2 regions of the Variovorax raffinosi genome follow, and region 1 is predicted to be linked to the other one. Evidence: predicted binding sites of a transcription regulator. Region 1 holds the regulator's gene; the other holds the start of a gene.
The links. The regulator FliA, encoded in region 1, starts transcription of late flagellar genes. The targets are predictions, from matches to a motif close to CTAAAGTTTNNNNNNNNNNNGCCGNTA.
Positions count from the first base shown of each region.

Region 1 (6,207 bases):
CAGTGGCAGGCCACGGGCCAGCGCTGGCTGGCGCGCGCGCCGGGCTCGACGGCGGTGATCGATCCGCGCACCGGCGCCGCCTGCACGCTCGCACGCATCGGCTTCGACTACGGCGAAGCGCGGCCCGTGAGCTTCCGTGGCAAGCCTGCGCTGCAGTGTGATGCGCATGCCGAGGTGGTGCCGCGCCCCGGCGCTGCCGCCGTGGCCGCCGGCATCGGCCGCGAAGCGATGCCCACGCTGCGCTGCGTGGCCACGAAGGTGATCGATGCACGCAGCCGCAAGCTGCTGTCGCAAAGCTATGCGCTGTCCAACGTCGGCAGCGAAGTCGGCGCGCAGCAGCTTGCGCAATGGCAGGGCTGGGCCAACGAGGCCGAGCCGTGCTTTCGCCTGATGCGCGACGGCGTGCAACTGGTCGGCGGCATGGGCGAGCTGGGCGACCCGAACATGATGAAGCGCCTGCTGATCGCCGGCCAGATGAGCACCACCGTGTGGCGCCTGCTGCAGGCGGACGGCGAATGGGCCGGGCGCACGCGCATGCTGCTGAGCCAGTTGACGGGGCGCCCCGTGCGTGCCGGCCGGCCGATGACCGGCGGCGCGCTGTATGCGGGCGTGGGCAAGTTCTTCCTGCTGCTCGAAGCGCTGGGCACCGAATCGACCGCGCCCACGCAGGCGCCGCGCGCACTGGCGCAGATGGGGTGAGGCGCATGGCATGAGCAAGCGGGTCACGGATCAGGCAGACGGATTGCGGCGCCTGCTCGCGCAGACGCCGACGCGGGTTGTCGCCGTGGCGGGCATGGGCCCCGGCGCGGGTGCCACCACCACTGCGATGAGCCTGGGCGCGGCGCTGGTGCAGCAGGGCAAGCAGGTGCTGCTGCTGGACGAGCATTGCCCGAAGGTGCGCTCGGCCTGCGACGGATGGGCCATCGATCCGCTGGGGAACCTGGCCGATGTTGCGAGCCAGCGCCTGACGATCGAGAAGACCGCCGCGCGCGCGGCCTGCGGCGTGCACGTGCTGCCCGCACCGCCCGGCGTGGCTGACGACGCGACCGACCCGCGTTCGATGTGGCCCAGCGGCGTGGTCATCGTCGATGCGGCCTTCGATGGCGAAGGCCGGCTGTCGGCGCTGGCGCAGGGCGCGGACGAACTGCTGCTGGTGCTGCAGCCGCATCCCGCATCCATCACCTCGGCGTATGCGGGCATCAAGCGCCTGCACTACGCGCACGGGCTCCAGCAACTGCGCTTTCTGGTCAACGGCGTGGCCGATGTCGAGGGCGTGCGGAAGATCATGAGCAACCTGGCCAATGCGGGCAGCCGCTATCTCGCGCTGTCGCTGCAGCCGGCCGGCTGGGTGCGGTCCGATGCGCGGCTGGCCGATGCATGGCGCCTGCGGCAGACCGTGGTCGAGGCTTTTCCCGCGAGCGCGGCCGCTGTCGATTTCCGCCGCATCGCCGACGACATGGGGCGCTGGCCGTGGCGCGAGGCGGCAACGCGCGCGCCGTCGGGCGGGCGCGCCGCTGCGCTGTTGCCGTCGTTGTCGCCATCGCCGCACGCGGTCGCCGCCTGAGCTGGACGAAACCGGAAAAGGACGGCCGTGTACACCGCACAGGGAACCATCGAGAAATCGCATCTGCTGGCGCAGCACCAACCGCTGGTGCGCCGCATCGCGCTGCAGATGATGGCCAAGCTGCCCGCCAGCGTGGAGCTGGACGACCTGATCCAGGCCGGCATGCTGGGCCTGCTGGACGCATCGAGCCGCTACCAGGACAACCGTGGCGCGCAGTTCGAAACCTTCGTCAGCCAGCGCATCCGTGGTGCCATGCTCGACGAGCTGCGCGCCAACGACTGGGGCTCGCGCGGCCTGCGCCAGTCGGCGCGCGGCATCGAGAAGGCGATTCAGGCGCTGGGCCACCGGCTCGGGCGCGCGCCCACCGAGGGCGAGATTGCCAAGGAACTGAAGATCGACCTGGAGGCCTACCAGTCGATGCTGCAGGAGATCCAGGGCTGCCAGCTTCTGTACGTCGAAGACTTTGCCAAGGGCGAGCCCGACAACCCTTTCCTCGACACGCATGCGCAGGACACGCGCAAGGACCGCCGCAGCAGCGACGATCCGCTGGAGCAACTGCTGGAGAGCGGTTTTCGCCACCAGCTCGTGGACGCCATCGGTGCGCTGCCCGACCGCGACCAGTTGCTGCTGAAGCTCTACTACGAGGAAGAGCTGAATCTGCGGGAAATTGGCGCGGTGCTCGAAGTGAGCCAGTCGCGCGTGTGCCAGTTGCACAGCCAGGCGATCAGCCGGCTGCGGGCGAAGCTCAAGGACGTGCTGTAGCGGGCGGTCGTTTCAGGCCTTGTCGGCGAGCGGAAATTCCTCGGCACTGAACACGGTGTGGAAGACCGTGCCGTCGAACATCTCGAACAGCGTCTTCGACACTTCGCGGCTCTCGTAGCGCACGGGAGAATCCAGCGCGCGTGCGATGTCCTCACGGCTCGCGTAGCGGATGGACAGCACCATCGCCAGCTCGGGATCGCTCACATCGCTTTCGAGCTGGCGCAGCACGCGCACTTCGAGCGCGCCGGGAAAGCGGGTCCACAGCGGCACGAGCTTGTCGTGCACGTGGCGGTCGAAGGCTTCCTGCATGCCTGCCTTGACCTGGCCCCTGAAAAACGCGCAGCGGATGAACATGGATTTCTTCTTTCCGGTTTGAAAACTGTGGGGTGTGCCGATGCGCGGATCAGGCGCGGTCGTAGCCGCTGAACTGCCGCATCATGGCGGCCGTGTCCTCGGCGCCGAGGCCGGCCGCAACGAAGCTGCGATGCAGCTCCGAGACGGCACCGGTCAGCGGCAAGGGCAGGCGTTGCCCCTGTGCAAAGGCCTGCACCGCTTCGAGGTCCTTGAGCATGTTGTCGATGCGGCCGGTGGGCGTGTAGTCGCGCGCGGCCATCTTGGGTCCGAACTCGCGCAGGATCTGGCTGTCGGCGCGGCCACCGGCCAATGCGGCGGGCAGCTTCGATGCATCGACACCGCCGGCTTCGGCCAGCCGCACCGCCTCGGCCACGGCCTGGAAGCCGATGGCGCACAGGAGTTGGTTGACCAGCTTGGTGGTCTGGCCCGCGCCGCTCTCGCCCATGTGCGTGTAGTTGGCGCACAGGCTGTCCATCACGGCGCGTGCGCGCTGCACGTCGTCGGCGCTGCCGCCCGCCATCACCGTCAGTTGGCCGAGCAGCGCCTTGGGCGCCCCGCCCGAAAGCGGCGCATCGACGAAGCCCATGCCGGTGCGCTCGCGCAGCGACTGCGCGAGCTTGCGGGTGGACGGCGGGTCGATGGAGGACATGTCGATCAGCAGCCGCTGCGCGTCGGCGGGTGCGGCGGCAATGCCGGCCTCGCCGAAGATCGCGCGCTCGACCACGGTGGCCGAGTTGAGGCTGGTGATGACGAAGTCGCTCACTGCCGCAGCCGTGGCCGCCGTGCCGGCGACCCGGGCGCCATTCGATTTCAGCGCGTCGACCTTCTGCGTGTCGAGGTCGAACACGCTGACCGTGTGGCCGCATTCGAGCAGCCGGCGCGCAATGGCCGAGCCCATGATGCCGACGCCGATCACGGCCACGCGCTGGCTGGCGGGTGGGGTGGAAGAAGATGAGCTCATGCGGGCGCTTTCATGGAGGCGGCCTTCGCGCATTGGAGAAGCTGCGCGCCGGACACGGTGCTACAGGCTCGCGGTGATGCCGCCGTCCACGTACAGGATGTGGCCGTTGACGAAGCTCGATGCGTCCGAGGCCAGGAAGATGGCCGCGCCGCCCAGCTCTTCCACGTCGCCCCAGCGGCCGGCGGGCGTGCGGCCCGAGAGCCACGAGGTGAAGGCCTCGTCGGCCACCAGCGCCTGCGTCAGTTCGGTCTTGAAGTAGCCCGGCCCGAGGCCGTTGACCTGGATCCCGTACTTGCCCAGGTCGATCGCCATGCCCTTGGTGAGCATCTTCACCGCGCCCTTGGTGGCGGCGTAGGGCGCGATGCCGGGGCGGCCCAGCTCGCTTTGCACCGAGCACACGTTGATGATCTTGCCGCGCTTGCGCTCGATCATGCGTTGCGCCACGAAGCGGCCGACCAGGAACACGCTGTCGATGTTGGTGGTGGTGATCTTGTGCCAGGCATCGATGGGGAATTCCGCGAACGGGCCGCGATGCTGCATGCCGGCGTTGTTGACGAGGATGTCGATGGCGCCGATGTCGGCTTCGATGGCGGCCACGCCGGCTTCGACCGCTGCGGCATCGGTGACGTCGAAGGCCACGGCTTCGGCCGCGACGCCCTGGGCGCGCAGCGCATCGCGGGCCGCGGCGAGCGAGGCGGCATCGCGCGCGTTGAGCACGACACGCGCGCCGGCCGCGCCAAGCGCCTGTGCCAGCGCGAAGCCGATGCCTTTGCTGGAGCCGGTGATGAGGGCGGTGCGCCCGGACAGATCGAACAGTTTCAAAAGAAGCTCCTGGGGAGTGGGGCGCAACGGCGTGCCTGATGCGTGACAGCGGGGATAAGTTACCGGTATCTTATTGGATCGTCAACCCGGTAAAACCTGCGTTGCAGGATTTATGCTCGATCAATTAGAGTTACCGGTATCCTTTGAATTTCATCGACCCGAAACGCCATCCGCAGGAGACCCGCTTGACCGCTACCGCTACATCCCCGCACGTGCTGATGACTGGCACCTATCCGGAATGGGACATGGTGCCGATGCAGGCGGCCTACACGCTGCATCGCCTGTGGGAGGCGGCGGACCGGCAGGCCTTCATCGCCGAGCACGGGCCGAACATTCGCGCCATCGCGACGCGCGGCGAACTGGGCGCCAATGCCGAGCTCATCGCGGCCTTGCCGAAGCTGGAGCTGATCGCCTGCTACGGCGTGGGCACCGATGCCATCGACCTGGCCGCCTGCCGCGCGCGCGGCATCCGCGTGAGCAACACGCCCGACGTGCTCAACGGCGATGTGGCCGACCTGGCCGTGGGGCTCACGCTGGCGCTGCAGCGGCGCATTGCGGCCGGCGACACCTTCGTGCGCAGCGGTGCCTGGGCCAATGGCGGCGTGCCGCTGGCAACGCGCGTTTTCGGCCAGCGCATCGGCATCGCGGGCTTCGGCCGCATCGGCGGCACCATCGCGCGGCGGCTCTCGGGCTTCGATGTGGAACTGGGCTACTTCAGTCGCACGGCGAAGCAGGACAGCCCGCACCGCCATTTCAGCAGCCTGCCGGCCATGGCCGACTGGTGCGATGTGCTCATCGTCATCCTGCCCGGCGGCGAGGCCACGCGCGGCATCGTCAATGCGCAGGTGCTGCAGGCGCTCGGCCCCAAGGGCTGGCTCGTGAACGTATCGCGCGGCACCACGGTCGACGAAGGCGCGCTGCTGCAGGCATTGGAATCGCGCAGCATCGCCGGCGCGGCGCTCGACGTGTTCCTCAACGAGCCGCGCATCGATGCACGCTTTGCGGCGCTCGACAACGTGGTGCTGACGCCGCACCAGGGCAGCGGCACCGAGCAGACGCGCCGCGCCATGGGCGAGCTGGTGCGCCGCAACCTGGAGGCCCACTTCGCGGGCCAGCCCCTCATCACCCCCGTGGCCTGAAGAAAGAAAAAACATCATGCGTTTGCGTTGCATGTGCCTCGTGATCCACGCGCCCGACGACCTGCGCCTGGACGAACAGGACGCCGGCGAGATCGGTCCCGGCCAGGTGCTGGTGAAGGTCGGCATGGGCGGCATCTGCGGGTCTGACCTGCACTACTTTCACAACGGCGGCTTCGGCACCGTGCGCATCAAGGAGCCGATGGTGCTGGGCCATGAAGTGGCCGGCACCGTGGTGGCGGTGGCGCCGGGCGTGGAGAGCGTGCGCATCGGCGACAAGGTGGCCGTCAACCCCAGCCGGCCTTGCGGCGCCTGCAAGTTCTGCCTCGAAGGCCTGCCCAACCAGTGCCTGGACATGCGCTTCTACGGCAGCGCGATGCGCACGCCGCATGTGCAGGGCGCCTTTCGCAACATGCTGCTGTGCGAGGCCACGCAATGCGTGAAGGTGGCCGACCACATACCGCTGCGGCTGGCGGCGCTGGCCGAGCCGTTCTCGGTCGGGCTGCATGGCGTCTCGCGCGCCGGGCCGCTGCTGGGCAAGCGCGTGCTGGTGTCGGGCTGCGGGCCCATCGGCGTGCTGGCGATCGCGGCGGCGCGCGCGCACGGCG
Region 1 covers NZ_JBPJZR010000005.1:351,560-357,766, reverse strand. Annotated here, with positions in the region: gene flhF (flagellar biosynthesis GTPase FlhF) at 1-699, shown strand, start outside; gene ACSFB7_RS18130 (MinD/ParA family ATP-binding protein) at 710-1,564, shown strand; gene ACSFB7_RS18125 (RNA polymerase sigma factor FliA) at 1,592-2,326, shown strand; gene ACSFB7_RS18120 (EthD domain-containing protein) at 2,339-2,680, opposite strand; partial or broken gene ACSFB7_RS18115 (NAD(P)-dependent oxidoreductase) at 2,730-3,683, opposite strand; gene ACSFB7_RS18110 (SDR family oxidoreductase) at 3,702-4,463, opposite strand; gene ACSFB7_RS18105 (2-hydroxyacid dehydrogenase) at 4,649-5,602, shown strand; gene ACSFB7_RS18100 (L-idonate 5-dehydrogenase) at 5,619-6,207, shown strand, end outside.

Region 2 (6,207 bases), on a different contig from region 1:
TCGCATCGTCGGCCTTTCGGAATGGGCCTACGACATTCCACTGGCCTACCTGCTGCTCATCTCCGAAGGAACCCGCGCCTGCGCATCGCTTTCCTTCCGGCCCAACGACGAAGGCGCTGCAAGCGATCCGCCGCTGGCACTGATCGGCGATGCCAAGGGCGGACTTGCCCGCCTCATGCGCTTTCTCGATCTGCTGGCAACGACGTCCAACGCGGCCGGCAACGCCGAATTTCTGGCGGCGCGCGAACAGGCCAAGGCGTTCCTCGCATCGCGGGAGCTTGGCTACTATTTTCTGGAGACGGCCGAGATCGACAGCATGTCGGACAGGCCGTTCCGCAGCAGCATCGACGAAAGCCTGGCCAATGTGCGCCACTACGCGCAGTTGGTGGACGGCCTGACGCCGCAGAACATCGAGCAAGCCATCGCGCCCGATGGGCCGCTCGCGGGTGTCCTGTCGGAACGCGGAAAGTTCGAAGAGCGCGAATTGCCGACGCTGGGCATCGGCTTCTGGTCGGAAGTTCTCTATCTGGCACCGCGCACCAGAGCGGATGTGCCCGTCGACCCAACGCCTTCGACGCCGAAACCCGCGACCTCGCCCAGGCCATCGCCCACACCATCGCCCTCGCCCGCACCCAAGGCAGCGTCGCTGATGAACAGGTTCCGTGGCTGGCTGGGCGGCGCGGCGCCGGCCACCACCCTTGGTGCGAAAGAGCAAGAAGACCTTCGCGAGTTCGTGCACAAGAGCGTGTGGGGCGGCTTCACCACCAAGGCCGACATCAAGGAAGACAGCCGCTACTACATAGGCGAACGCGAGTGGACCGAAGGCGATCTCGCGTTTCTCGACAGCCTCGTCGAAGCCGAATGGCAAAAGAAGAAATCCGCCGAAGCCACGTGGCCCGAAGAGACCGACTGGGACCGCCTGGACTTCGCGTTCTTCCGGCTCGACTCGTCGGGGATCATTGCGTATCACAACGCCGGCAATACGCAGGACGAAGGTTGGGAAGACTGCAACGAGGAGTGGCGCGAGCGCGGAGGAAAAAGCGCGGGCCTTCAGGGCGCGGTCTTCTATCACGGGCAGGACCTGGATCACGTTGTCAAAGGCGGCCCGCTGCTGCTGACCTTCGGTGCCACGCAAGACTCTGACCTCACCTCGATGGAGGTTGCAAGGCGCGCCGTCGATACCTTGCAATCGGCCGGATTCAACGTGACCATGCCGGCCGACGAGCGTCAGCGCATCGAAGTCGGCGGGCTCGACTGGAAGAAGCGCAGTCCGGATTGAATGCCGGCAAGAAGGCTCGACGCCAATGTCCGGCGCAACCGGCTTTTAAGATAACTAACAACTCGCCACCCTCAAGGACACCGCATGCCAAACACAGAGACACACTTCGATCTGACCGCCAACGACGGCCGCAAGCTGGAGGCCCACCGCTGGCAGGGCCCGACGCAGCGCGCCATCATCCAATTGGCGCATGGCATGGGCGAGCATTCGCTGCGTTACCGGCCCTTGGCCGATGCGTTGACGCAGGCCGGCTACGTCGTCTACGCGAATGAGCATCGCGGCCATGGCAAGGACGCCGCGGCGCGCGGCGAGCTTGGCGAGTTCGGTCCGCGCGCATTCGCCGGGCTGGTGGACGACATGGCACTGCTGAGTCACCACGTTCGCGGCGTGCATCCCGGCTTGCCGCTGATTCTTGTCGGCCACAGCATGGGGTCGTTCGCCACGCAGTACTACCTGGCCCAACACAGCGCGCTGCTGTCCGGCGCGGTGCTCTCGGGCACCACGGCGCTCGATCTGCTGGGCACCGCGTTGCAGGCCGGCTTTCGGCTGGAAGACATGAACGCGGCGCTGCCGGATGTGCGCACGCCCTTCGACTGGCTCAGCCGCGACCCGGCCCAGGTCGATGCCTACATCGCCGATCCGCTGTGCGGGTTCACGGTCTCGGCCGAGGGCCTGGGCTCGATGTTCGCGAACCTCGCCGACCTCGCGCCCGCCGCCCTGCGCACGCGCATCCGGGCCGACCTGCCGCTGTACCTGTTCATCGGCGACGAGGACCCGGTCAGCAACAAGGCCGAGTGGTTCTACCCGCTGGTGCAACGCTACCGCGAAGCCGGGCTGCGCGACGTGTCATGCCACGTGTTCGGTGGCGCGCGCCACGAGACGCTGAACGAGACCAACCGCGAGGAAGTCTTCGCTGTGCTGCTGGCCTGGATCGCGCGGGTGGTGGGCCACAACGGCAACAAAGGCTGAGGGCGACGGGCGGGTCTGCCTGCCGCCCTTTTTTCTTCTTTCTTCTTTCTTCGCGTCGTCAGGCTTCCACGTTCAGCACCGAGCCGATCGGCACGCCGCTCGCATTGACGCGTGCCCTGTCGGGCTTTGGCGTGTTGTCTTCCGATGTCTTGCCCGTCCCGCCGATCTGGGCTGTCGCGCTCTGCAGCGCGCCGGCCGCGCGCAATGCATTCAACTGCGCCTGCAGCATGGCGATCTGGCTCGCCATGGCCTGCAGTTGCTGTTGAAGCGCCTTGCGCGGCTCGCCTTCGGGCGTCGAGAGCAGAAGGCCCTGCTTTTCCTTCATCTGCTCCTGTACGCCCGCGATCTGGCGCTGGATCTTCGCCATCTCCGCGTTGACGTTGGGCCCGCTCCCCGCGCTGCCCGTGGCACCGATTGCAGTCAGCATCTTGTTCCTTGGTTGGTGACGTAAAAGAGGACTATCGGCATCGCGGGCCAAAAATGAAGGGCACGGATACTTCAAGGCCCTGCTCACACCCCAAAACCATCGCGATTCGCGCGGCTTCCACGCAGATGACAAAGAAGATTTCAACCACGGCGCGTTTTCTTGCGCTCCCGCTGGCGTTCATTTCGCCCGGCATCGCCCTCGCCGCCTCGTTGTCCGGAACGCTCACCGGCGGAGGCGGAATCGATGACCTGCGCGTCATCGTCCGATCGGCCAACGGCCAGCAGGTCGAGGCGTACTGCGACGGCAAATGCGGCGACTGGTTCGACGAGGACAAGGAAACCGAAGGCTCCCGCCTCAAGAAAAAGCTGCTGGGCAAGCAGGTGCTTCTCGACTACCGGAGAGAGCCGAACCGGGACAGGGTGGCCGGCCCGGGTGCGAACGATCCGCTGGACTTCGTCAAGAAGATCGAACTGCTGAAGTAAGAAGAAGGCACACGGCATGCAACTCGACCCGCTCCCTTCCGATTGCCTTGTCGACCACACGCTGGTCATTCGCGTTCGCGGCCTGTCCGCCGGCGCCCTGCTGACCGCCCGGCTCTACAGCGCCGGCTACGACGGCAGCGTGTACTTGTCGCAAGCCACGTTCGCGGCCGACGCCGATGGCGTGGTGGACCTTTCGCGCCAGGCCCCGGTCTCGGAGTCGTACCAAGGCGTCGATGCAATGGGGCTGTTCTGGTCGCGCGCACTGGCGAGCGGGCCTGCGGCGGCGGCATGCGGCGACGCAAGCAAAGACCCGTTCACGGTGACGTTGAAGCTCACAAGCGACGACACCGCCGAGTCCATAGCCCACACCATCAAGAGAACGTTCACGACAGCAGATGTCAGCTCGCGCGACGTGCGCGAAGACGGTCTGGTCGGCCGCATGTTCGAGCCTGCGCACTCGCACTTTCGCGGCGCCGTGCTTGTCGTCGGAGGCTCCGGCGGAGGGTTGGCGTGGTCACAGGAGGTGGCCAGCCTTCTGTCTTCCCACGGCTACGCCGCGTTCGCGCTGGCGTACTTTGCCGCTGAAGGGCTGCCCCCGATGCTCGACCGGATTCCGCTCGAATACTTCGGCACCGCGCTGACCTGGCTGGCTGCACAGCCGGGCGTTGCGGCAGGCCCGATTGCAGTGGTCGGCGCTTCGCGGGGCGGCGAACTCGCGCTGCTGCTCGGAGCGACCTTTCCCGCCGTTCGAGCGGTCGTTGCCTATGTTCCCAGTGGCGTCGTGTGGGGCGCCTATCCGGCGAGCGGCCACGGTGCGTGGACCCTGGAAGGCCAAGAGATCGCCTACGCGAACGATGACGAGTGGGAGAAGACACCCAGGGATGCCGCCTATCTCGAAAGGGTGTCCATTCCCGTGGAAAAAATCGGCGGCCCCGTGCTGATGATCTCGGGTGCCGATGACAAGATGTGGCCCTCCAGCGAATTGGCAGAGATCGCCTTCCAGCGCCTGAAACACGCGGCCTTCCCTCACCGGTTCGAGCATCTGAGCTATCCGGGCGCCGGGCACCACATAGGTTGGCCCAACGTGTTCACGACGATGACGAAGTTCAAGCATCCCACGTCCGGAGAGGATTTGGACATGGGTGGCACGCCGCAGAGCACTGCACATGCACGGCAGGACTCGTGGACCCGCATGCTCGAATTCCTGCGAGCGGCTTTGGCTGGCGGTTGAAGGCCGGCCTTGCGCATCGACAGCATCTTTTTCCACTCCGTCATATAGAACATTTGAGCGACAAGCGCCCTTGAAACCGCTTCCTAGAATCGCGCGGCCGGCCTCCAGCCCTCCGTCAGAAAGCGTTTCAAATGCAGCCGATTTCGCGCCCTCTCGCCCTCTTTTCTTCCTTCGATGTACGGGCCACAACCCGCCGCGCGGCCGCCGGGGCATTGATCTTCGTGCTGGCTTCCTGCGGCGGTGGTGGTGGTTCCAACGGCCTCGGCTTCCTGCCTCCTGTTGCACCACCCGCCCCCGTCGCCCCGCCCCAGACCATCGGCGGCACTGTCAGCGGCCTGATGGGCACCGGCCTCGTGCTGCAGAACAACGCGGGCGATGACCTGGCCATCGCGGCCAACGGCAGCTTCAGCTTTGCCACGCAGATTGCCGATGGCGCGAGCTATGCAGTCACGGTCAAGACGCAGCCCAGGCTTGCGACCCTCGTGTGCACCGTCACCGCCAACGGCAGCGGCAAGGTGGCCGGAGCGGCCGTGAGCAACGTGGCCGTGCGCTGTGCGCCGCCTGCGGCCCGGTTTGCCTACGTGGTGAATTTCGACTCGAAGGACGTGTCGGGCTACACCCTCGATGCCGGCACGGGCGCCCTTAGCCCGATGGCCGTGCCGACGTTTCCCGTGGGAGCAGAGCCCATCGACATCAGCGTGGACCCCTTGGGCCGGTTTCTCTACGTGGCCAATCCCAACGACGGCTCCGTGTCGGGCTTCCTCATCGACGCCGGCACCGGCGCGCTCACGCCGATGGCCGTGCCGAAGGTCGTGGCTGTCGCCGGCAGTGCGCCCTACAGCGTCGTCGTGCACCCCACGGGCCGGTTCGCCTACGTATCGGACGTGAATGCCACCAATACGGTGTCGGCCTACACTATCGATGCCAGCACGGGCGCCTTCAGCCCCGCAGGCGTGCCACTGGTCTCCGCGGGCACGGGCACCCCCATCGTCACGGTCGATCCCACGGGCCGGTTTGCCTATGCGACGAACCTCGGCTCGAACACCGTGTCGGCCTTCAACATCAATCCCGACACGGGCGTCCTCACCCGGATGGCCAAGCCCACGATTGACGCGGGGCCCAGCCCCTATGGCATCACCGTGGACCCCACGGGCCGGTTCGCGTACGTGGCGAACACCGGGGACACCTTTCTGTCGGCTTATGCCATCGACGCCAGCTCCGGTGCCCTGAGCCCGCTGGCCGTGCCGACGATTGCTTCAGGGCAGACGCCCTTCTCCATCGGCGTGGACCCCACGGGCCGCTTTGCCTATGCCGCGAACATCGACTCCGACAGTGTGTCGGCCTACAACATCAATACCAGCACCGGCGTACTGAGCGCGATGAGCGTGCCGTCGATTACCACCGTCGGGTCCCAACCCATCTCCGTCAAGGTGGACCCCACGGGCCGCTTTGCGTACGTGGTGAACTTCGCTCTCGGCAACCTGTCGGCCTACAACGTCGATGCCGGCACAGGCGCGTTCAGCCCGATGAGCAAGCCGACAGTCGATGCGGGAACGAGCCCGCAGGTCCTCGTGTTCTCCAGGTAGTCAGCAGTCAGCGCGTTGCACAGGGGTCGCGGCCGCTCACCCCTGAGCCCATCTCATCGGTATGAAGGCGATGCCTCGCGTTTCAACGCGAGGCCCTGTCGCGGGAAGCCAAAGCGCTTTGGCCAATCCCCTGCGCTGGAACGGCTCGGCGACGAAGAGGTGAAAGAGATGCGTGCGCGAGCGAAAGAATCAGCGCGCTGATGGCGGGTACGTCGTCCTTGGTGGCCTTGCGG
Region 2 covers NZ_JBPJZR010000001.1:755,901-762,107, forward strand. Annotated here, with positions in the region: gene ACSFB7_RS03480 (DUF6891 domain-containing protein) at 1-1,279, shown strand, start outside; gene ACSFB7_RS03485 (alpha/beta fold hydrolase) at 1,364-2,248, shown strand; gene ACSFB7_RS03490 (FlxA-like family protein) at 2,307-2,675, opposite strand; gene ACSFB7_RS03495 (hypothetical protein) at 2,801-3,157, shown strand; gene ACSFB7_RS03500 (acyl-CoA thioesterase/bile acid-CoA:amino acid N-acyltransferase family protein) at 3,174-4,388, shown strand; gene ACSFB7_RS03505 (lactonase family protein) at 4,520-5,974, shown strand; partial or broken gene ACSFB7_RS37790 (hypothetical protein) at 6,011-6,124, opposite strand.
Region 2: ACSFB7_RS03490 (FlxA-like family protein) is a predicted target of FliA. The motif match lies at 2,708-2,734, and genes of this name have one in related genera.